DNA from 4 places in the Mesorhizobium sp. M0923 genome. Region 4 is predicted to be linked to each of the others. Evidence: predicted binding sites of a transcription regulator. Region 4 holds the regulator's gene; each other region holds the start of a gene.
What was found. Region 4 encodes PhoB, which activates phosphate uptake and scavenging genes when phosphate is short. Its sites were predicted from a motif close to TGTCATNNANCTGTCAT; they were not measured.

Region 1 (5,444 bases), on a different contig from region 4:
GTCGGCATCGGCGAAGGAAACCATTTTTCGCAGCGCGATGACGATGGTGTTCATGTCGTTGCTGTTGGTGACGAGCAGCGGCCAAAGATACTGCGTCCAGCCGTAGATGAAGAGGATCACGAACAGCGCGGCGATGTTTGTCCGCGACAGCGGTACCAGAATATCGAAAAAGAAGCGCCATGGACCGGCACCGTCGACACGCGCCGCCTCGACCAGTTCGCCCGGGATGGTCATGAAGAACTGGCGAAACAGCAGCGTTGCGGTGGCCGAGGCGATCAGCGGGATGATCAGGCCGGCATAGGTGTCGATCATGCCGAGATCGACCATCACCTTGTAGGTCGGCAGAATGCGCACCTCGACCGGAAGCATCAAGGTGATGAAGATCAGCCAGAAGAAGGTCATGCGCAGCGGAAAGCGGAAGAACACGATCGCGTAGGCCGACAGGATCGAGATGAAGATCTTTCCCACCGCGACGCCGAGCGCCATGATCGTGGTGTTGAGGAGCAGTCTGCCCACGCTGACACCGCCGATACGACCGATGCCGCCGAACAGCGCCTCGCTGTAATTGTTCCATAGCTGGTCGCCGGGCAACAGCGGCAGCGGCGGCCTGAGGATCGTTTGCAGCGTGTGCGTCGAGGCAACGAAGGTGTAGTAGATCGGAAAAGCCACGATCAATATGCCAAGGATAAGCACGGCATGGGCGATGACGGTGCGGAGCGGAGATTGGCCGATCATCGCTGCCCTCAGCCGTAATGGACTTTGCGTTCCACATAGCGGAACTGGATGGCTGTGAGCGCGATGACGATGGCCATCAGGATGACCGACTGCGCCGCCGAGTCCCCCAGGATCAGATTGACGAAGCCGTCATTGTAGACCTTGTAGACCAGCGTCTCGGTCGTCTTGCCCGGGCCGCCGCCGGTGACGGCATGAACGATGCCGAACGTGTCGAACAGGGCATAGACGGTGTTGACGACCAGCAGGAAAAAGGTTGTCGGCGCAAGCAGCGGGAAGACGATGGTCCAGAAGCGCTTGGTCTCGCCGGCGCCATCCATGGCCGCCGCCTCGATCAGCGTTTTCGGCACCGCCTGCAGGCCGGCGACGAAGAACAGGAAATTGTAACTGATCTGCTTCCAGGCAGCCGCCGACACCAGCAGGATCATGGCGTGGGTGCCGTTGAGCAGCGGGTCCCATGCGATGCCGAGGCTTCTCAGCAAATAAGCCAACGAGCCGATCGAAGGATTGAACAAGAAAAGCCACAGCATGCCGGCAATCGCCGGCGCGACGGCATAAGGCCATATCAACAGTGTGCGGTAGAGGCCTTTGCCGCGCACGGCCTTCTCGGCCATGACCGCGAGCAGCAGGGCCACAACCATGGCAACGATCGCGGTCGCAAGCGAGAACACCACGGTGACCTTGATCGAGTTGAGGTAGGCCGGATCGGCCAGCACCTTCCGGAAATTGGCAAACCAGACAAACCTGCTCTTCAGCCCGAACGGGTCTTGCCTGAGCATCGACTGGTAAAGCGCCTGACCGGCCGGCCAGTAGAAGAAAACCAGGGTGATGGCGAGTTGTGGCGCCACCAGCAGGTACGGCAGGATCTTGTTGGGAAATACGACGCGTGGAGACAGGCTGATTTCCCTCGCTATCCAGGTATCGCCCACGCGAGCTCGCGTGGGCGATATTCCAACCGACTAATGCATGTCGCCCAAAAGTGCGCAGCGGTTTTGAGATAACGACATGCATAAGAACAAGAGCTTAAAGCGCGTCGCATGTGGCCATTCAAACGCGACGCGCTTTAACCGAGATAATCTCGTCAGTTCTCCAGCGCTTCCTTGATCGCGGCGTTGCCGCGTGTGACCGCATTGTCGAGCGCCTGCTGGGCGGTTTGCTGGCCGGCCAGCAGCTTCTCCAACTCCTCATTCTGAATATCACGCACCTGCGGCAGATTCGGCAGGCGCACGCCCTTCGAGTTGTCGGTCGGCGCCTTGCCCGTCATCTGCAGGATGGGTGTCTCGCGGCCGGGGTTTTTGTTATAGAAGCCTGATTTCTTGGTCGCCTCATACGCGGCGAGCGTCACAGGCAGGTATCCCGACTTCTGGTGCAGATATTCCTGCACATCGGTCTTGGACAGATAGGCAAAGAAGGCGGCAACACCCTTATATTCCTCGTCCGACTTGTTGCCGAACACCCACAGGCTGGCACCGCCCGGCGTGGTGTTCTGTGGTGCGCCCTTGGCGTCGCTATCGTAGGGAAGCTGGCCGATGCCATAGTTCATGCCGGACTTGACGATATCGCCGAGGCCGCCCGACGATTCGGTGAAGATGCCGCATTCGCCGGCGAGGAATATCTGCTTGGCTTCGGAGGTGCGCCCGCCATACTTGAACGTGCCGTCCTTGGCTAGGTCCGCGAGTGCCTGGAAGTGGTTGACGAAAATCGGCGCATTGATCTTGAGTTCGACATCGCCGCCGGCCAGGCCGTTCTGCTGAGTGGCCCAAGGCACGTCATTCCACGCCGCGAAATTCTCCAGATGGATCCAGGTCAGCCAGGTCGAGGTATAGCCGCAAGGGGCGGCGCCGCTCGTCTTGATCTTCCTGGCAGCTTCCCACACCTCGTTCCAGGTCTGGGGCGGGCTGTTCACGTCGAGGCCCGCCTTCTGGAAAATGTCCTTGTTGTAGTAGAGGATCGGCGACGAGGAGTTGTAAGGGAACGACAGCATGGTGCCGTCCGGCTTCGAATAATAGCCGACGATGCCGGGCAGATACTGGCTCTTGTCAAAGGTCATCCCGGCACTGGTCAGCACATCGGCCGCCGGCTTGATCGCACCCTCGGCCGCCATCATCACGCCGGTGCCGACGTCGAACACCTGGAGGATATCGGGCGCCTGGCCGGCGCGGAAAGCGGCGATGCCGGCATTCAGCGTCTCCGGATAGGTGCCCTTGAACACCGGAACGAGCTCATAGTCGCTCTGGCTGGCGTTGAAATCCTTGGAGATCTTGGCGACGACCTCGGCGTTGGCGCCGGTCATGGCGTGCCACCAGCTGATCTGCGTGACGGCGAAGGCGGAGGTGGTGGAAAGCAGGGTCAAGGTGGCGGCAACACCGGCCGCGAAGCCGAAGAACTTCATGTTTCATCTCCCGTTTGTCATTGGCGAAAGGGGCACTCTCGCAAAGCCAATATGTGGCGCTGATGACAATCGGACAACGGTTTTGTTGCGGGTCAATGAACATCGCTTCCGGCTAAAGTGCGCTCGCTACCGAAAGCGTCGCCAGGAACTACATCACCGCCTTCTCGGCGGAGCGCATCGGTTTTCCCCCGAAAAGGCCCGCCTCATGGCCCGCGGGTTAACCATTCGTTAAAATCTCCAAGAGCTAATCAGTCACACCTCCCCTGTTATTTGGCAGACCGAGTGAACCCAGGATGCTGACGGTCTATAATTGTATTGTAAGTCAGCACGACCTGAGACTGGTCGCACTTGCCGCCCTCGTCTGCGGCATTTCTTGCTTCTCTGCAGTAAATCTCCTTAAGCACGTCGGCCGATCGACCAACCGAAACCGGCTTGTCTGGCTAATGATCGCCGCAACTTCGACCGGGTTCGGCATATGGGCGACGCATTTCATCGCCATGACTGCGTTTACGCCGGGAATACCAAACGCATACAATCCGGGATTATCCGCCTTTTCGCTTGCCGCCGCCGTCATCCTGACCGCGCTCGGGATGTGGGTTGCCACCTTGCGCCGCGGCATCGACCATTTCCTCGTTGGCGGTGCCATTCTCGGTGGTGCCATCGCGACGATGCACTACATCGGCATGGCGGCGTTCGAGGTCGAGGGCCGGATCGTATGGAACCTGCTCCTTGTCGCGATATCGCTTCTGGCCGGCGGGACGCTCGCGGCACTGGCGCTCCTTGTCGTCTTGCGCCGCCCGTCGGCGCTAGCGACTGTCGGCGGCGCCGCGCTTTTGACGCTGGCGATTTGCAGCTTGCATTTCATCGCGATGGCCGCGGTGTCGATCATTCCGGATTCCTCGATTGAAATATCCGAACATTCCATCGAGCCCATTTCCCAGGCCTTTGCCGCAGCGGTCGCCAGCCTGGTAATCCTTGTGCTGTCAGGCGCCGCGCTGTGGATCGACCTGCGCTTTCGCCGGCAGAGGCTCGAGGCGGATCGCATGCACGATCTCGCCAATGCCGCGGTCGAAGGGCTGATCGTTTGCGATGGCACACGCATAGTCAGCGCCAATGACAGCATGGCGAAACTGACGGGCACGGCGACAGCCACCCTGAACACGATGCAACTCGGCGAGCTGTTCGATGGACAGAGCGCAGCCGATGTATCCGGCTTCGGCGAACAGGCACAAGAAACGAAATTGAGGGGCAGCGACGGCACGAGAATTCCTGTCGAGCTGATCGCCAGGAAGATCGCCTACTGCGGCAGGCCTCATACGGTGCTTGCCGTTCGCGACATCCGTGAGCGCAAGAAGGCGGAAGAAGAGATCCTCCGTCTCGCGCATTTCGATCCACTTACCGGGCTTGCCAATCGGCGGAGCTTTTCTTCCCGGCTCGAAGCAGAAATCGCTTCGATGGAGCGTGGCAGCAAGGATGGATATCTGGCGCTCCTGCTGCTTGACCTCGACCGATTCAAGCAAGTCAACGACCTCTACGGCCACAGCGCCGGTGACGCCATGCTGCAGAAGCTGGCGCACTGCATTTCCGGCATTCCGCGCCACGGACAGATGCTCGCGCGTCTCGGCGGCGACGAGTTTGCCGTCTTAGCTCCGAACCTCCCCGACCCCCTGGCCGCAGGCCGCATAGCCGAGGACTTGCTGGCGGCGATCCGGGAGGAAAACAGGGTTTCAGTCGGCTCCGGCCTTGTTTCGGCCAGCATCGGCATCGCCTTCTTTCCGCTGGATGCCGAAGATCAGGCCGGCCTGATCGGCCATGCCGACACGGCACTCCATCGCGCCAAGACCGAGGGCAGGGACACCTATCGTTTTTTCGAGATAGCCATGGGCACCGCCGCCCGTGACAAGCGCGTGATGGAGCATGAACTGCGCCAGGCGATCGCCCGCAAGGAGTTCCACCTCGTCTACCAGCCGCAGAAGGAAATCCGCAGCGGCAAGATGATCGGCTTCGAAGCCCTGGTCCGTTGGCAGCATCCGGAGCGGGGCGACATTTCCCCGGCCGTTTTCATCCCCGTGGCCGAGGACAGTGGCGCCATCGCGCAGATCGGCGACTGGGTGCTGACGACGGCTTGTAACGATGCTGTTCGCTGGACGAATCCGCTGATGGTCGCCGTCAACGTCTCCGCCGTGCAGCTTCACAATCCGAACTTCAGCCGCAAGGTGCACGACGCACTGTCGAGATCCGGCCTCGCACCCGGCAGGCTCGAACTGGAGATCACCGAAACGGCCCTGGTGAAGGACATGCCCCGCGCATTGGCAACCTT
Region 2 (5,444 bases), on a different contig from region 4:
AACCTCTCCGCTGGTTTGTGGCGACCGATCCGGTTGAATGCCTCGACCTACGGCGCCAAATCCAACCATCATAGCCTCTCGCCTGAGCCATTCCAGTATGCGGCCGCGGGAATGTCGTTCATACTTCGAGCCATGTGGCACCACTCGTCAACCCGAATATCAGGCGCACGTCTGGTAGGGATATTCGCAACCGTGCTCGCAGCAAGCGGACTCCTCGCTGGAGCCGATGGCACAAGGCCCAGAATATTTGAAGCAGGCGCCTACTCCTTTTCCGACGAACTCGGCGGATTCCGGATCATTGCCGCTTCGGGAGCCGGAACAAGGGCCGATCCCGTCGTGATCACCGAGGAACTCGAGTCGGCAAGCCCGGTAACCCTCACCATACGCGCCATCCGGCCGGTTCAGCCATTCGGTGCCTCCGGCAACTATGCCACCGGGTTCATTTCCCTAAGGATCGTTGCCCTCAACAACAGCGGTCACGCCTGGGTCGAATTCGAGTTCGAGTTGCAGGAGATTCTCAACCAGCCAAGCGATTCCAGCGACGGGCTTTCGTTCGACCAGGCGCGCCGCGAAACGGATGCAATTCGGTCCGATAGTTTCGCCGAATTCAGTCGTGAATTCGAACCTTATGACCATCTTCTGTTCCGGAAAGGCGAGGTCGATCCGCTGAGCACGGTTTCGTTCTCATTCCTGGTGACTGATTTCACGCCGACTGCGCGGCTCTATCTCGTTCAGGACCCGCGCATTCCCTCAACCTGAACGTGTCGCGCATCATCGCGGCCGTCGGTTCGAACAACGCTGCTCGTCATGCATGCCGGCAGTTTGGCAGGTGTCGTTGGGCGCGGCATGCCGATGGATTTGCTGGTCATTTTGGTCGCTTGGCCGTGCCTTTGATTCGGGCCACAAAATACGGACAACAGGGCAAAACCCGACGCGAACGACGATTGAGGATCGTGAGCGCCCGCGGTACGAGTTCTCCGCCGAGTTACTTGTGAAGCGTTCACACTAGCGACAGTTCCGGATCGTGCTATGATCTTGCGCATGAGGACGATCCCGGCCTCTTACATTCTGGTTTTCGCGGCGCTCGCTGCAACGCCCGCGCGGGCCGAATGCCAGTGCCTCGCCAACGGCCACATTTTCCATCACGGCGAAATCGCTTGTCTGCAATTGCCGTCAGGTCCTGAACTCGCGCAGTGCGACATGGTTCTCAACATTTCGTCATGGAAAAAAATTCAGGATGGATGCCCCGAGGCGACGGCGCCGTTTGGCTTGCCTGTCAAAGGGGACGAGCAGAAACCAGGCGAAGGCGGAGATAAAGCCAACGATTTGGCTTTATCAACAGCAAACGCCCGGAGCTAAAGCGAAGCGCAGTTTGCGCGCATCCAACAGTGCGACGCAAGCCCAACGCATACCCTAGCGGTGTTCCAACACCGCTAGGAACCAGCCCTATGGATGAGCTTCCTGTTGAGATTCTGCTTTCCTGTCAGTCCTTCTTGTTCCGGTAGCTTTCAATGGCTTTGCCAACCATGTCGATGGCGACGTTGGCGCCACCAAAGCCGTTCAGCTCAACGGCCTTGCGGCCTTCAGGTAGCTGCTTGTAAACTCGAAAGAATGCCTCGATGCGCTGTCGTTCGATGGCCGGAAGATCATCGATGGTCTTGACCCCGTCATATTGCGGATCGATATCCGTAGCCGGCACAGCGATGATCTTGTCATCCGCTTCGCCGCCGTCGACCATGTTGAGCACGCCGATGGCGCGGACTTTGATCAGAGCACCGGGCACAACGGGTTCCCGGGTGAAGACAAGCGCATCCAACGGGTCGCCGTCGCCGCCCAACGAACTGGTAACGGAACCATAGTTGGCCGGATAGACGACCGGCATGGACTGATATCGATCGACGACGACATGGCCTGTCTCGGCATCGATCTCATATTTGGTGATGCTTCCCGCCGGAATCTCGATAACCGTGTAAAATTCGCTGGTGTCTTTCGGCTGCGGAAAATCGAAAGCTGTGACGAATTCGGCGAAAGCGGGCTGCGTGCCCAGCAGGGCCGCAAGCGCCATGACAGTCGGCAAAGCGCGCATGGTTGTCTCCAGAGGTTGGACGGGCAGGGCGCCCTGCATCCGCCTAGCCACCGTATGTGACGGCAGCATTACAGGGTTCCGTTATTGAAATTGGATGACCGTATTTGCACCGATCCTGCGGCGAGCAGAAATGGGCCGAGATAGAGCGCTGACGAGTGATGAGCGTCTATGGGCGTTTGCGTTTATGGGCGTTTAAGAGACGGTGGCCGCTTCAAATGTGCTATTTCAGGCGAGCCCATTTCCGGCAAGGGGATAGCTTGCGTCGTAACTCCTGCCAATCGGGCACGCTACACCCACAACACGCCGTTCGGCGAGAGCTGCCACGTAGACGCCTCGCGGCTCAGTGCGACGTTGTGTGGCAATCATCAAAAAGCAAGTGAAACTCCAACTTCAGTTGAAGTCCTTCGGAGACTACGCCACCTTGACCTTGAATCATTGCCAGGGTTCGAAATTCGTGAACGAAGAGACAACAACACCACGTCCGCTATACTCCACTGAAAGGGCTGCTTCATGTCGGGAATGTCGCGCAGGGGATTCTTGCTGGGCGGCACGGCAGCAGTAGCTGTCGGCGCTGCAGGCGGGCTGATTGCCGGCAGGGCCGTAGCAGCCGATCTGACCTTGCGGGTTTCAGCGATCAGTCGGTCGATTTTGCCCGGCACCGTCACCAAAGGGATGATGAGTTTCGGTGCGGGCGGGCCGCCGCCCACTCTGCGTTTATTGCGAGGTAGGCCGTTTTCCATAGACGTGGTCAATGATCTCGATGAAGCGACGAGTGTGCACTGGCATGGATTGCGCATCGCCAATGCCATGGACGGCGTGCCTTATCTCACCCAGCGTCCCATCGCGGCGGGCGAAAGCTTCCGTTACACTCTGACACCGCCGGATGCCGGCACCTATTGGTATCATCCGCATTGCAACACGCTCGATCAGATGGCCCGCGGTCTGACAGGCATGCTTGTTGTCGAAGATGACGAAGATGCCGGTTTCGACCAGGATTTGCCGCTCAATATACGCGACTTCCGTCTCGGCGAAGACGGCCAGTTCATCGAATTGTTCAAGGCACGCAACGCTGCGCGCGGCGGCACGCTGGGTACGGTCTCGACGGTAAATTGGGAAGTCACCCCGATTTACGATCTGCCAGCGGGCAGCCTTGTGCGCCTGCGTTTGGCAGTCACGGATGTCACCCGTATCGGCACTTATGACCTCGATGGCGGAACGGCCAAAGTGATCGCTCTTGATGCCAACCCGCTGCCGCAGCCTGTTGCGCCTCGGGGCATTGTCATCGCGCCCGGCCAGCGCGCCGATGTCGCCCTCCGCGTGCCTGATGGCGAAGACGAGATCGTCAGCCTGAATCTCAGAACAGCCAAGGGACCTCGCGTTCTCGTCCGATTCCGGCCTATCGGCGCCAGCGCGGGGCGGACGCTTGGCGAACTCAAGCCGCTGCGGCCGAATCGCGTACCGGAGCCGGATCTTGCCGATCCCGAGACAATGGACTTCGTCTTTGGCTGGTCGCCCAATGGTGATGCGCCGGCGCCGGGTGTTTGCGGCACGCTCGGCTACACCTTCTGGTCGATCAACCGCGTCGCCTGGCGAGGGGACGCGCCGGGGCCAGTTGATCCGCTCGCGGCTCTAAAACGAGGCAAAAGCTATGTTCTGCGCCTTCGCAACGAAACGCCGAACGATCATCCGATCCATTTGCACGGTATGTCTTTCCGTCTGCTACGCTCCGACAAGCGCAAAATTGCGTCGCTTGTAACAGATACGGCCCTTCTTAAATCGCAAGAAGTGATGGAAGTGGCGTTGGTCGCTGACAATCCGGGTAATTGGGCATTCCATTGCCACGTCATTGAACATCAGAAGAGCGGCCTGACCGGTTATTTGCGTGTGGAATGACCCGGTCCTCATCCAGGGTTGCGTTGCCGAGGGCGTGAGAGGGTCGAAATTGGGCGAGGCGGAGCGTCCGAGTTCTCGCCGCACTAATGGCGCTACTGCTCACGGGCGCCGGAGCGGCCGGCGACGGGTGCTGATCTGTGCATCTGATCGAGCCTCTGCTGAGTGGCCTCCCGGGCTCGCTCGCCAACGCCGGTTCCCATGCCACCGCGGTCGCGATTGCGTTGGTCATCATCACGGCGCTGTAGCTCATGCTGGGCGATCTGGCGCCCGCTCCGGATCGTGCTATGATTTCGCATGAGGACGTTCCATGCCTCTTGCATCCTGGTTTTCGTGGCGCTTGTTGCAACGCCCGCGCGGGCAGAATGTCAGTGCCTCGCCAACGGCCGGACGTTCCATCACGGTGAATTCGCCTGTCTGCAATTGCCGTCTGGACCGGAACTCGCGCAATGCGACATGGTTCTCAACATTTCGTCATGGAAAAAAATTCAGAGCGGCTGCCCGGAGGCGACAGCACCATTGAGTGTGCTCGTCGAAGGGGGCGAGCAGCAATCAGGCGAAGCCGGACACAAAGCCTTAACAACGACGAACACTCCGACCTAAGACGAAGAGCAGGCTGCGCATCAGCCACAGAGATCTCTTTCGGCAAGGCGTCAACTTTGGGGTGAACTGTTACACTACCGTCACTTGATTGCGCTGACCAGCGGGTTGTCGCCATCGAGGGAGACCCAGCGCCCCGTGTCGGTGCCGGTTTGCCTCTTCAGGAAGCGGTAGCCGGTCTGGTCCCAGCGGCGCACCGTGTCGGTGAGGTTGTCGAGGATGAAGTCGCCCGTGTCGGTACGAACAGTCAGCACTGCATGACCCTCGCCGTCGGGCTTGCGAACAACCGTCATCAGCAGATCCGACACAGGAATGCCGCGGTTTATCAGACGGCGACGCTTTTCCAGCGCATAGTCTTCGCAATCGCCGAAACCACTGTCCGGATAAGCCCAGAATTCGTCCTGTCCGTACTGGTCGAGATCGCTCATCGGCTTGACGTTGTTGTTGACCGTCAGGTTAACGCTCGTAATCTGCCGCCAGAGTTTTCCGGTCATGTGCTCCGGACCATTGTCGCGTGAGCGGATCTCACATTCGGCCCGATGGGATTTGCAGAAATCGTAGTGACCGATCGGCTGCGAGGTAAAGCCACCGATCGGCATCGACTGTGAAGCCGTCGCCGCCGACCACGTGGACATTATCGCAATGATTGCAACGACCGCACCGCCGCCCAACCGTGCGCACAACCGCACTCGTGAGGAACTCATCCGACCCGCCCAACCACCTTTGTTAAGAATGAGTTAAGGTCGATCCCGTGGGTTCTGTCAATCAGAGCGGGAGGAAGATCCTTCTGAATGGTTACTTGCGCCGTGTGCGTTGCTCGGCCGCTACACGTCTGCACGATTTCGGTTTCCTGCGCGGCAGGTCTTTG
Region 3 (5,444 bases), on a different contig from region 4:
TGCCCGTTGCCCGAATTCCCCGTTATCGGCCGGATTTGTGTTCATAGCGCCCTACCAATTGATCTTGCGACGAATCCCCTCGGGCAGAGTAGGGGCGAATATGGCAAAATTGACGGCAGACGCAAACCGGCGGAGCGGTCAGCCATTGTAGCGCTGGAAGACGAGCGAGGCGTTGGTGCCACCGAAGCCGAAGGAGTTGGACAGCGCCACGTCGATCTGCCGGGCTCGCGGCTTGTGCGGCACAAGGTCAATCGCCGTTTCGCGCTCCGGATTGTCGAGATTGATGGTCGGCGGCGCGATGTTGTCGCGAATGGCGAGGATCGAAAAGATCGCCTCGGCAGCACCAGCCGCGCCCAGCAGGTGGCCAATCGACGATTTGGTCGACGACATCGATATCTTCGAGGCGGCGTTGCCGACCAGCCGCTCGACGGCGCCGAGTTCGATCGTATCGGCCATGGTCGAGGTGCCGTGGGCGTTGATGTAGTCGACATCGGCGGGCGTCAGCTTCGCCCGGTTCAGCGCCGCCGTCATGCAACGGAAAGCGCCGTCGCCGTCCTCGGCTGGCGCGGTGATGTGATAGGCGTCACCGGTCAGGCCGTAGCCGGTGACCTCGGCATAGATCTTGGCGCCGCGGGCCTTGGCGTGTTCGAGCTCCTCGAGCACGACAACACCGGCGCCCTCGCCCATGACGAAACCGTCGCGATCGCGATCATAGGGGCGCGAGGCCGTTTGCGGCGCGTCGTTGCGGTCGGTGGAGAGCGCGCGGCAAGCCGCGAACCCAGCGATCGAAAGCCTCGTCACCGGCGCTTCGGCGCCGCCTGCGACCATAACGTCGGCATCGCCCCATATGATCAGCCGGGCGGCATCGCCGATGGCGTGCGCACCGGTCGAGCAAGCGGTGACGACGGCATGGTTGGGGCCTTTCAGCCCATGCCGGATCGAGACCTGGCCGGACACGAGGTTGATGATTTGGCCGGGGATGAAGAACGGGCTGATGCGGCGCGGACCGCGTTCCTTGAGGATCATCGCATTCTCGGCGATGCCTTCGATGCCGCCGATGCCGGAACCGATCAGCACGCCGGTGGCGCACTGTTCCTCATGCGTCTTCGGCTGCCAGCCGGAATCCTTGAGCGCCTCGTCGGCGGCCGCGATCCCATACAGGATGAAGTCGCCGATCTTGCGCAGTTCCTTCGGCTCGAGAACGGCTTCAGGATTGAAAGTGGCATTGGAGCCGTCACCGCGCGGAATGACGTGGGCGACCTTGCAGGCAAGGTCTTCCACCTCGAATTCGGTGATGCGCTTGGCTGCACTGCGGCCGGTCAGAAGCTCATTCCAGCTGTGCTCGAAGCCCATGCCGAACGGCGAAAGCAGCCCAAGGCCCGTGACGACGACACGCCTCATCGCAGGTCCTCCCCGGTGATGACTGCAAATAGCGTCAGGCCGAGGCCTTGTCGATGTATTTCACCGCATCGCCAACAGTCAGGATGGTCTCGGCCGCATCGTCGGGGATTTCGACGCCGAACTCTTCTTCGAACGCCATGACAAGTTCGACCGTGTCGAGGCTGTCCGCGCCCAGATCATCGATGAAGCTCGCCTGCTCCGTCACCTTGTCGGCATCGACGCCAAGGTGCTCGATGACAATCTTCTTGACGCGCTCTGCGGTGTCACTCATTTGGGCATCCTCGTCTTTTGGTTGTCTGTCTTCGTTAGCGGGCAGAATGCCGCTAATCAAGCTGAAAGATGGTCCTGCCGGAAACGCAGCGGAACAGGACCGGTTTTTGCCCGAACCGCCGGGTTGCGGGCGGCATTACACGAAAAATCCCGTGCATCCAAGACGGAATGAAGCGTTTTCCCAAGTGTTAGATCATTGCCATGCCGCCATTGACATGAACGGTCTGGCCGGTGACGTAGGCCGCCTCATTGGAAGCGAGGTAGGCGACGGCAGAGGCGACTTCGGCGCCCGTGCCCATGCGCCGCGTCGGGATCGCCGCCATGATCGCCTCTTTCTGCTTGTCGTTGAGCTTGTCGGTCATCGCCGATTCGATGAAGCCCGGGGCGACGCAGTTGACGGTTATATTGCGGGTGGCGATCTCCTGCGCCAGCGATTTGGAAAAGCCGATCATACCGGCTTTGGAGGCGCAATAATTGGCCTGGCCGGGATTGCCGGTGACGCCGACCACTGAAGTGATGTTGATGATGCGGCCATGGCGGCGCCGCATCATCGGATGGGTAAGCTCGCGGGTCAGCCGGAACACGGCGGTCAAGTTGACCTCGATCACGCTATCCCAGTCGGCATCAGCCATGCGTACGAACAACCCGTCCTTCGTGATGCCGGCATTGTTGACGAGGATGTCGACGCCTTCGAGATCGGCCTCCGCCTTCTGGCCAAGCGCCTTGACCTCGTCGCGATTGGAAAGATTGGCCGGAAACAGCTTGACCCGGTCGCCCAGTTCGGCGGCCAGCGCCTCCAGTTTCTCGATACGCGTGCCGTGCAGGCCGACGATGGCGCCCTGGCCATGCAGCACGCGGGCGATCGCCTCGCCGATGCCCCCCGATGCGCCGGTGACGAGCGCCTTGCGGCCGGTCAATTCGAACATTTTTGTCTCCTGATCTGAGCGAACACCCTTCGCACGGAGCGGGGTCAAATCGCCAGTTGATTATGCAAGCGCCGCCAGCGCCGCCTCGACATCCGCCGCGGATCCGATTGCACTGGTGGCAATATCGCGGTTAATGCGCCGCGCCAGCCCCGACAGAACCTTGCCGGCGCCTACTTCATATAGCGTCGCAACGCCATTCGCGCCGAACCACTCCACCGTTTCGCGCCAGCGCACGCGCCCGATCACCTGTTCGACGAGGCGGCGGGCGATCTCGTCGGGATCGCTCGTCGGGGTCACCGTAACATTGGAGACCAGCGGCACGGCCGGTGCACTCTTCGTCACGGCGGCCAGTGCCTCCCGCATGATCTCGGCCGCCGGCTTCATCAATGCCGAATGGAAGGGCGCCGAAACCTGCAGCATGAGCGCCCGCTTGGCGCCCTTCTTCGTGCATAGCTTCGCCGCCAGTTCGACCGCCGACCTGGCGCCGGAGATTACCAGCTGGCCGCCGCCATTATCATTGGCGATCTGGCAAACCAAGGCTTGCGCGGGATCTTTGGCCGCGCCTTGGGCAGCCTCTGCGCAGGCGGCTTCGACGTCGGCTTGTTCCAGCCCGATGATCGCCGCCATGGCGCCCTCGCCGGCCGGTACCGCCGCCTGCATGGCGTTACCCCGGATGCGCAACAGTCGGGCGGCGTCGGCGACCGAAACGAAACCGGCGGCCGCAAGTGCCGAATATTCGCCAAGCGAGTGGCCGGCGACATAGGTGACCTTGCCTTTCAGGGAGAAGCCGCGCGCCTCCAACGCCCGGATTGCGGCAAGCGACACCGCCATCAGCGCCGGCTGGGCATTGGCGGTCAGCGTCAGCGTCTCTTCCGGGCCTTCCCAGATAAGCTTCGATAGATTTTCGCCGAGCGCATCATCGACTTCCTCGAAGATCCGCCGCGATTCAACAAAGGTATCGGCAAGGTCCTTGCCCATGCCGACAGCCTGGCTGCCCTGCCCCGGAAAGGTGAATGCGATGGCCATCGGCGGCTCCCAGCTGCTGGTTCTCGTTGCCTGTGACGCAAGGCGTGCGGCCAAGTCAAGTCCAACCTTGACCGCGCAACGTCGGCCGAGTGCCTGTTTCGGCAGGCTTTTTGGCGATCACTCATGATGAAAACCGCTCACGATTTGTTTGCTGGCTCTTCTTATTTCCGCCACAGGCGCTAGCTTTGCGTGACAGTTCGATGACAGTCGAGTGACGCTTTTGTTGCGGGCCGGGGAACTATCGCAGTGGCAAAGACCAGGAAGAGCGCAGCCGAGGCCGCGCCACAGTTTCTCGAAGGCGATCCGGCCACCGGCTATCTGCCAGGGCGCAAATGGCCTGTCATCCGCTATGGCTTCATCAGCCTGTTGGCCGCGGCCATCCTGGTGTTCGCTATCGAATTGATCGTGCGCGGCAACTTTGCCGGCACCATCGACTTCTTTCTGCAGCCCTTCAAACCCGGCTGGACCACAATCATCATTTTTGCGTTGATCCTCATAGGGCTCGACGCCGTGCTCGGCCGCAGCCATCAGAGCCTGATGATCCTCGCGCCGCTGACGTTGTCGCTGGCGTTCGTCGGCCACCAGAAGTCGCTCTATCTCGGCGATCCGCTCTATCCGACCGATTTCCTCTATTCTCGGCAGATCGTGGCGCTGATGCCGCTCCTGGTACGCGATCGCCCGGGAACCGCCATTGCCCTGGCGATCGGCGTCGGCGGCGGGCTGTCGCTTCTCGTCTATGGCTGGCGGCTATGGCGCCGCCGCGTTCCGGCGCTCAGCCACAAGGGCCGCCTTGCCCGACTGACGCTGACAGTGCCGCTGATCGCCTTCTTCGTCTCCATCATGGACTATGCCACTTTCTCATGGACGCGCGACCGGCTGCAGATCATCCCGATCATGTGGGACCAGAAGGAAAACTATGCCTCGAACGGTTTTGCGCTCGCATTCGCGCTGAACGTCCCGATGGCCCATGTCTCGGCGCCGCCCGGCTATTCCGGCAAGGCGATCGAAGCGATCGGCAAACCGCAGGTGACGGCCTCGGTACCCGCCGAGAAGCCCGACATCATCGTCGTCATGAGCGAATCCTTCTGGGATCCGACCAAGCTGCCCGGCGTCACCATCACGCCCGACCCTATCCCCAATGTGCGGGCACTGCGCACGGGCTACATGTTCTCGCCCGAATTCGGCGGCATGACGGCCAACATCGAGTTCGAGGCCCTGACCGGCTTTTCCAACGCCTTCCTGCCGGCGGGCAGTATTCCCTACCAGCAATATGTGCGGACACCGACCCCGTCGCTGGCGACCTTCCTGAAAAGTCAGGGCTACCGGGCGCGCGCCATCCATCCCGGCACCAACTGGTTCTGGAACCGGGGAGCCGTCTATGCCGATTTCGGCTTCAACGACTTCAAATCCGAGGAGACGTTGCCGCCCATGCAAAAACGCGGACCGCTCGCGTCGGACGCAGCGATGACCGACGAGATCATCCACGAGGCCGATACCAGCGCCGAGCCGGTGTTCTTTTTCGCCGTCAGCCTGCAGAACCACGGGCCGTATGAGCCCTATCGCTATAACAATCCGACCCATAAGGTGCAGGCGCCGATCAGCCAATGGGCACGTGAATCGCTGTTGAGCTACGCCGAAGGCTCTTCCGACGCGGACCGTGGCCTCGAGCGGCTGATCGAATGGGCGAAGAAACGCCAGCGGCCGACGGTCATCGCCTTCTTCGGCGACCATCTGCCGCCGCTTGGGCCGGTCTACGTCGAGACCGGTTTCCTGAAGGACAATGTCGCGCCGCGCAAGGAGGCGGCCGACCAGATGCTGCTG
Region 4 (5,444 bases):
GCGGCTTCGTCGGTCTTCCAGCGCTCTTCCTGGAAGTTCGACCAGGAAACGCCGATGACCTTGTCTTTAGCCTGCGCCACCGACGCAAGCGCCAGCGTCATGGCGACACCCGCCAGAATGGCGGTCGTGAATTTCTTCATCATATCCTCCCTGCGCCGCGTACGGCGTGACCAATTGGCCCCAAAGGCCAGCTTAGAGGCGCTAATTTTTTCGAGCCTCGAAAAAATACTGGCCCGATCTCCCGCTGCTGTCAACATCGATTCTGATGGATTTTGATGTTGCTGCGACTTTTTTCGAGCTTCGGAATAAACGATGACAGCGCCACCTGCATCTGACACTATTTGCCTCATCCGACATTATTTGTCGGCATTACCGACGGCTTCCGGTTCATGAGCGGCCGCGGCAAACCGGGAGGAAAGCAAAACGATGTCGGTCGGAATCCGCCATGACGATTTGCGCCGGCGCAACCGGGCGATGGTGATCTCGGCCGTGCGCCGGGCCGGCCAGCCATCGCGTACGGAGATCGCCGCAACCACCGGCCTCAGCCACTCGACCATATCGGCGATCTCCTCCGACCTGATACGGGAAGGCATCCTCGCCGAGAGCAAGGCAAGCGAACCCGTTTCGTTGAAACGCGGTCGTCCGCAGGTCGGCCTCGCCCTCAATCCGGAAGCGGCGGCGGTGCTGACCGTGGTGTTGTCGCTGAATTTCCTGTCGGCCGCCATCATCGACTATGCGGGGCAGGTGGTCGCCGAGGAACAGCGCCGGCTGGACACGCTGACCATGCCGCGCGACGAACTGATCCGCGAATGCATGGCCATCGTCCGGCGCCGGCTGGACGATCCAGATCTTGACGTCCGCAGTGTCGCCCGCATCGCCCTGGCGATTCAGGGAATTACCGACTCCCCTGCACGCGCCATGCTGTGGTCGCCGATCACGCCCCAGACGGACATCGCCTTTGCCGACATGCTGGAAGATGAATTCGGCATCCCGGCCACGGTGGAGAACGACTGCAATATGATGGCGGTGGCTTTGCGCTGGCGCGATCCGGATCGCTATCGCGACGACTTCATCGCCATCCTGCTTTCGCACGGCATCGGCATGGGGCTGGTGTTGAAGGGCGAGCTGTTCACCGGCACGCATTCCTCGGGCGGCGAGTTTGGCCACATGATCCATCGTCCGGGCGGCGCGCTCTGCCGTTGCGGGCGGCGCGGCTGCATCGAGGCCTATGCCGGCAATTACGCCATCTGGCGCAACGCCACGCAGATGAGCGAAGACAGCCAACCGGTCGCCGACGTCAGCGACGCCGACATGCGCGCGCTGGCGGTTCGGGCGCGCGAGAAGGACGGGCCGGAACGCGAAGCCTACCGCAAGGCCGGCGAAGCGCTGGGTTTCGGTCTCGGCTCGCTGTTCGCGCTGATCGATCCGGCACCGGTCGCAATGGTCGGCGCCAGTGCCGCCGCCTTTGATCTGATCGAGCCGGCCTTGCGGAAGGCCATCGCCCAGACCGCCGGCGGCCAGCATTCGGGCTCGATCTCCTTCGATACCGAGCCGAACGAATTGCCGCTGATCCGCGAAGGCTGTGCAATGCGGGCGTTAAGCTTCGTCGACCAGCAGATTTTCGCGCCGGGCGCGCAAATGAGGCCCGGCGTCAGAAAGAACGTAGCCTGACTGGGCGGGTCAATCTTCCCTGATCGCGTAGCCGGCACCGCGGATGGTGCGGATGACATCAGGCATGCGGCCGTTGTTGACGGCTTTGCGCAGCCGCCCGACATGCACGTCGACGGTGCGTTCGTCGATATAGATCGTCTCGCCCCAGACATTATCGAGTAACTGGCTGCGCGAGAAGACGCGGCCCGGATGCCGCATCATGAATTCGAGCAACCGGAATTCGGTCGGCCCGAGCCGGATCTCGGTCTTCTTGCGATACACCCTGTGCGATTCGCGATCGAGCACGATGTCGCCGACCTTCAGCACGCTGGACAGCACTTCCGGCTTGGCGCGGCGCAGCAGCGCCTTGACCCTGGCCATGAATTCCGGTGTCGAAAACGGTTTGACCAGATAGTCGTCGGCGCCGGTCGAAAGACCGCGTACCCGGTCGCTCTCCTCGCCGCGCGCGGTCAGCATGATGATCGGCAGCCGTTCGGTTTCGGGGCGCACCCGCAACCGGCGGCAGAGCTCGATGCCGGAAACCGCTGGTATCATCCAGTCGAGCACCAGAAGATCGGGCACATTCTCCTGCAAACGGATCTCGGCTTCGTCGCCGCGTGTCACCACCTCGACCTGGTAGCCTTCGGATTCGAGATTGTAGCGGAGCAGCACACCCAACGGCTCCTCGTCCTCCACCACCATTATGCGTGGTGCGATCATCGGCTGGGCACCCCCATCATGTCGCCGGTGCGGACATTGTCGTTTCGTCTTGCTTCGGACGATTGACCGGCAATTGCTCGCCGGTCAGCACATAATACGCATTTTCGGCGATGTTGGTGACATGGTCGCCGATCCGCTCCAGATTCTTGGCGCAGAACAGCAGATGCGTGCAAGCGGTGATGTTGCGCGGGTCTTCCATCATGTAGGTCAACAGTTCGCGGAACACCGACGTATATTTGACGTCGATGCGCTCGTCGGCGGCGCGTAGCTTGGCCAACGCGGCCGCATCGCCTGCAGCATACTCCTCGATGACGCCCTGCACCTGGATGAGCACCAGCTGCGCCATCGCATCGATGGAATGCGATAGGTCGCGCGGTGTGACGCTAAGGCCGACCGCACTCACACGCTTGGCGATATTCTTGGCAAGGTCGCCGATGCGTTCGAGATCGCCGGCCATGCGGATCGCCCCGACGACATGGCGCAGATCGTGGGCCATCGGCTGGCGCTTGGCGATCAGGGTGATGGCGCGGTCGTCCAGTTCGCGTTGACGCGCATCCATGATGGCATCGTCGGAAACGACGCGTTGCGCCAGCACGTTGTCAGAATTCAACAGGGCCTTGGTCGCCCCGCCGACCATCGAACCGGCGAGGTCGGCCATGTCGCGGATCAGCTTGCTGATCTGCTCGAGATCCTCGTCGAAAGAAGCGACTGTGTGTTCGCCCATGGTCCTGTCCTCATATGCGTGATCGGAACGGCTCAGCCGAAGCGGCCGGTGATGTAATCCTGCGTGCGCTTCTCGCGGGGCGACGTGAAGATCTTCTCGGTCCGGTCGAACTCTACCAGTTCACCCAGATACATGAAGGCGGTCTGGCGCGATACGCGCGCCGCCTGCTGCATGTTGTGGGTGACGATGACGATCGTGTAGTCGGCTTGCAATTCGTCGATCAGTTCCTCGATCTTGGCGGTCGACAGCGGGTCGAGTGCCGAAGCCGGCTCGTCGAGCAGAATGACTTCCGGCTTCACCGCCACGGTGCGGGCAATACAAAGCCGCTGCTGCTGGCCGCCTGACAGGCTCAAGCCGCTGGCGTTGAGCTTGTCCTTGACCTCGCCCCACAGCGCGGCCCGCTTCAACGCTTGTTCGACGCGGCCGTCCATTTCGGACTTGCCCAGATTCTCATAAAGCCTGACGCCGAAGGCGATGTTCTCGTAGATCGACATCGGGAACGGCGTCGGCTTCTGGAACACCATGCCGATCTTGGTCCTCAGGAGATTGAGGTCCTGCGAGCGGTCGAGAATGTTCTTGCCGTCGAGCAGCACCTGGCCCTCGGCTGTCTGCTTCGGGTAGAGTTCGTAGATGCGGTTGAACACACGCAGCAGCGTCGATTTCCCGCAGCCCGAAGGGCCGATGAAGGCAGTGACGCTGCGCTCGGGCAGCGACAAGGTGATGTCCTTCAACGCCTTGCTCTGGCCGTAGTAGAAGTTGAGGTTCTTGACCTCGATCTTCGTCTTCTCGGCGACCGTCTCGGTCATCGTCATGTCCGCGGACAACATCTGTGTCATCTGTCCTCTCTGCGTCCGGTAAGGCTGCGGGCGAGGATGCTCAAGCCCAGAACCGTCAGGGTGATTATGAGTGCGCCGCTCCACGCCAGTTGCTGCCATTCCTCGTAAGGGCTGAGAGCGAACTGGAAGATGGTCACCGGCAGGCTGGCCATCGGCGCGTTGATATTGCTGCTCCAGAACTGGTTGTTGAGCGCGGTGAAGAGCAGCGGCGCCGTCTCGCCGGAAATGCGTGCTATCGCCAGCAATATGCCGGTGACGATGCCGGACAATGCGGCGCGGTAGGCGACCGAACGGATCACCACCCAGCGCGGCGCGCCGATCGCGGCGCCGGCTTCACGCAACGCGTTCGGCACCAGGTTGAGCATGTCTTCAGTGGTGCGCACGACCACCGGAATGACCAGGATGGCAAGCGCAACGGCGCCGGCTATGGCCGAGAAATGCCCCATTGGCCGCACCATCAACTCATAGACGAACAAGCCGATGATGATCGACGGCGCCGACAACAGGATGTCGTTGATGAAGCGCACGACGGTGGTGATGCGCGAGAAACGCCCATATTCGGCCATGTAGGTTCCCGCCAGCACGCCGATCGGCGTGCCGACGACAACGGCGATGATCGTCATCAGCAGGCTGCCCGCGATTGCATTGAGCAGGCCGCCGGCCTCGCCTGGCGGTGGCGTCATCTCGGTGAAGACCGCGAACGAAAGCCCGGCTGTGCCCTTATAGACCAGTGCACCGAGAATGAGCGCCAGCCAGGCAAGCCCGATGCCGGCGGCGACGACGCAAAGCGCCATCATCACCGAATTTCTGGCTTTGCGGCGGCTGTGGAGCGATGAGGATGTCGACATCGGTCAGGCTCCCGTACGGGCGTCGATCCGCATCAGCATATAGCGGGCGGCGGCAAGGATCAGGAAAGTGATGACGAACAGGATCAGGCCGAGCGAAACCAGGGAAGAGGTGTAGAGATCGCCGTCGGCCTCGGTGAATTCATTGGCGATGGTCGCCGAGATGGTCGTGCCCGGCGCGAACAGGGAGGCGCTGATGCGGTGGGCGTTGCCGATGACGAAGGTCACCGCCATGGTTTCGCCGAGCGCGCGGCCGAGGCCAAGCATGACGCCGCCCATGATACCGATGCGGGTATAGGGAATGACCACGCGCCGGGTCACTTCCCAGGTCGTGCAACCGATGCCGTAGGCCGATTCCTTCAGCACCGCCGGCACCGTATCGAAGACGTCCTTGGTGATCGAGGTGATGAAGGGCAGCACCATGATGGCGAGGATCAGCGCCGAGGTCAGAAGGCCGATGCCGTAAGGAGGGCCGGCGAAAAGGCTGGATAGTCCCGGCACGCCGTGGAAGATGTTGATGATGAAGGGCTGTATCGTCGTCTGCAGGAACGGCGCGAACACGAACAGGCCCCAGATGCCGTAGATGATCGAGGGAATGCCGGCCAACAGCTCGACCGCTATGCCGATCGGGCGCCTGAGCGGGCGCGGGCAGAGTTCGGTGAGAAACAC

Region 1: a site for PhoB is predicted at 3,187-3,203, ahead of ugpB (sn-glycerol-3-phosphate ABC transporter substrate-binding protein UgpB). Genes of this name have one in related genera too.
Region 2: a site for PhoB is predicted at 2,143-2,159, ahead of NKH89_RS27290 (inorganic diphosphatase). Genes of this name have one in related genera too.
Region 3: a site for PhoB is predicted at 3,813-3,829, ahead of NKH89_RS28620 (LTA synthase family protein). Genes of this name have one in related genera too.

The regions. Positions count from the first base shown of each region.
Region 1 covers NZ_JAMYNW010000013.1:104,633-110,076, reverse strand. Annotated here, with positions in the region: gene ugpE (sn-glycerol-3-phosphate ABC transporter permease UgpE) at 1-735, opposite strand, end outside; gene ugpA (sn-glycerol-3-phosphate ABC transporter permease UgpA) at 744-1,628, opposite strand; gene ugpB (sn-glycerol-3-phosphate ABC transporter substrate-binding protein UgpB) at 1,814-3,124, opposite strand; gene NKH89_RS22010 (bifunctional diguanylate cyclase/phosphodiesterase) at 3,418-5,444, shown strand, end outside.
Region 2 covers NZ_JAMYNW010000020.1:45,057-50,500, reverse strand. Annotated here, with positions in the region: gene NKH89_RS27300 (hypothetical protein) at 193-759, shown strand; gene NKH89_RS27295 (hypothetical protein) at 1,030-1,359, shown strand; gene NKH89_RS27290 (inorganic diphosphatase) at 1,484-2,125, opposite strand; gene NKH89_RS27285 (multicopper oxidase family protein) at 2,597-3,979, shown strand; gene NKH89_RS27280 (hypothetical protein) at 4,274-4,579, shown strand; gene NKH89_RS27275 (transglutaminase-like cysteine peptidase) at 4,660-5,280, opposite strand.
Region 3 covers NZ_JAMYNW010000022.1:77,093-82,536, reverse strand. Annotated here, with positions in the region: gene mltG (endolytic transglycosylase MltG) at 1-45, opposite strand, end outside; gene fabF (beta-ketoacyl-ACP synthase II) at 139-1,401, opposite strand; gene NKH89_RS28635 (acyl carrier protein) at 1,436-1,672, opposite strand; gene fabG (3-oxoacyl-[acyl-carrier-protein] reductase) at 1,860-2,597, opposite strand; gene fabD (ACP S-malonyltransferase) at 2,658-3,623, opposite strand; gene NKH89_RS28620 (LTA synthase family protein) at 3,870-5,444, shown strand, end outside.
Region 4 covers NZ_JAMYNW010000003.1:61,852-67,295, forward strand. Annotated here, with positions in the region: gene xylF (D-xylose ABC transporter substrate-binding protein) at 1-140, opposite strand, end outside; gene NKH89_RS06285 (ROK family protein) at 427-1,671, shown strand; gene phoB (phosphate regulon transcriptional regulator PhoB) at 1,681-2,370, opposite strand; gene phoU (phosphate signaling complex protein PhoU) at 2,387-3,094, opposite strand; gene pstB (phosphate ABC transporter ATP-binding protein PstB) at 3,127-3,930, opposite strand; gene pstA (phosphate ABC transporter permease PstA) at 3,927-4,778, opposite strand; gene pstC (phosphate ABC transporter permease subunit PstC) at 4,782-5,444, opposite strand, start outside.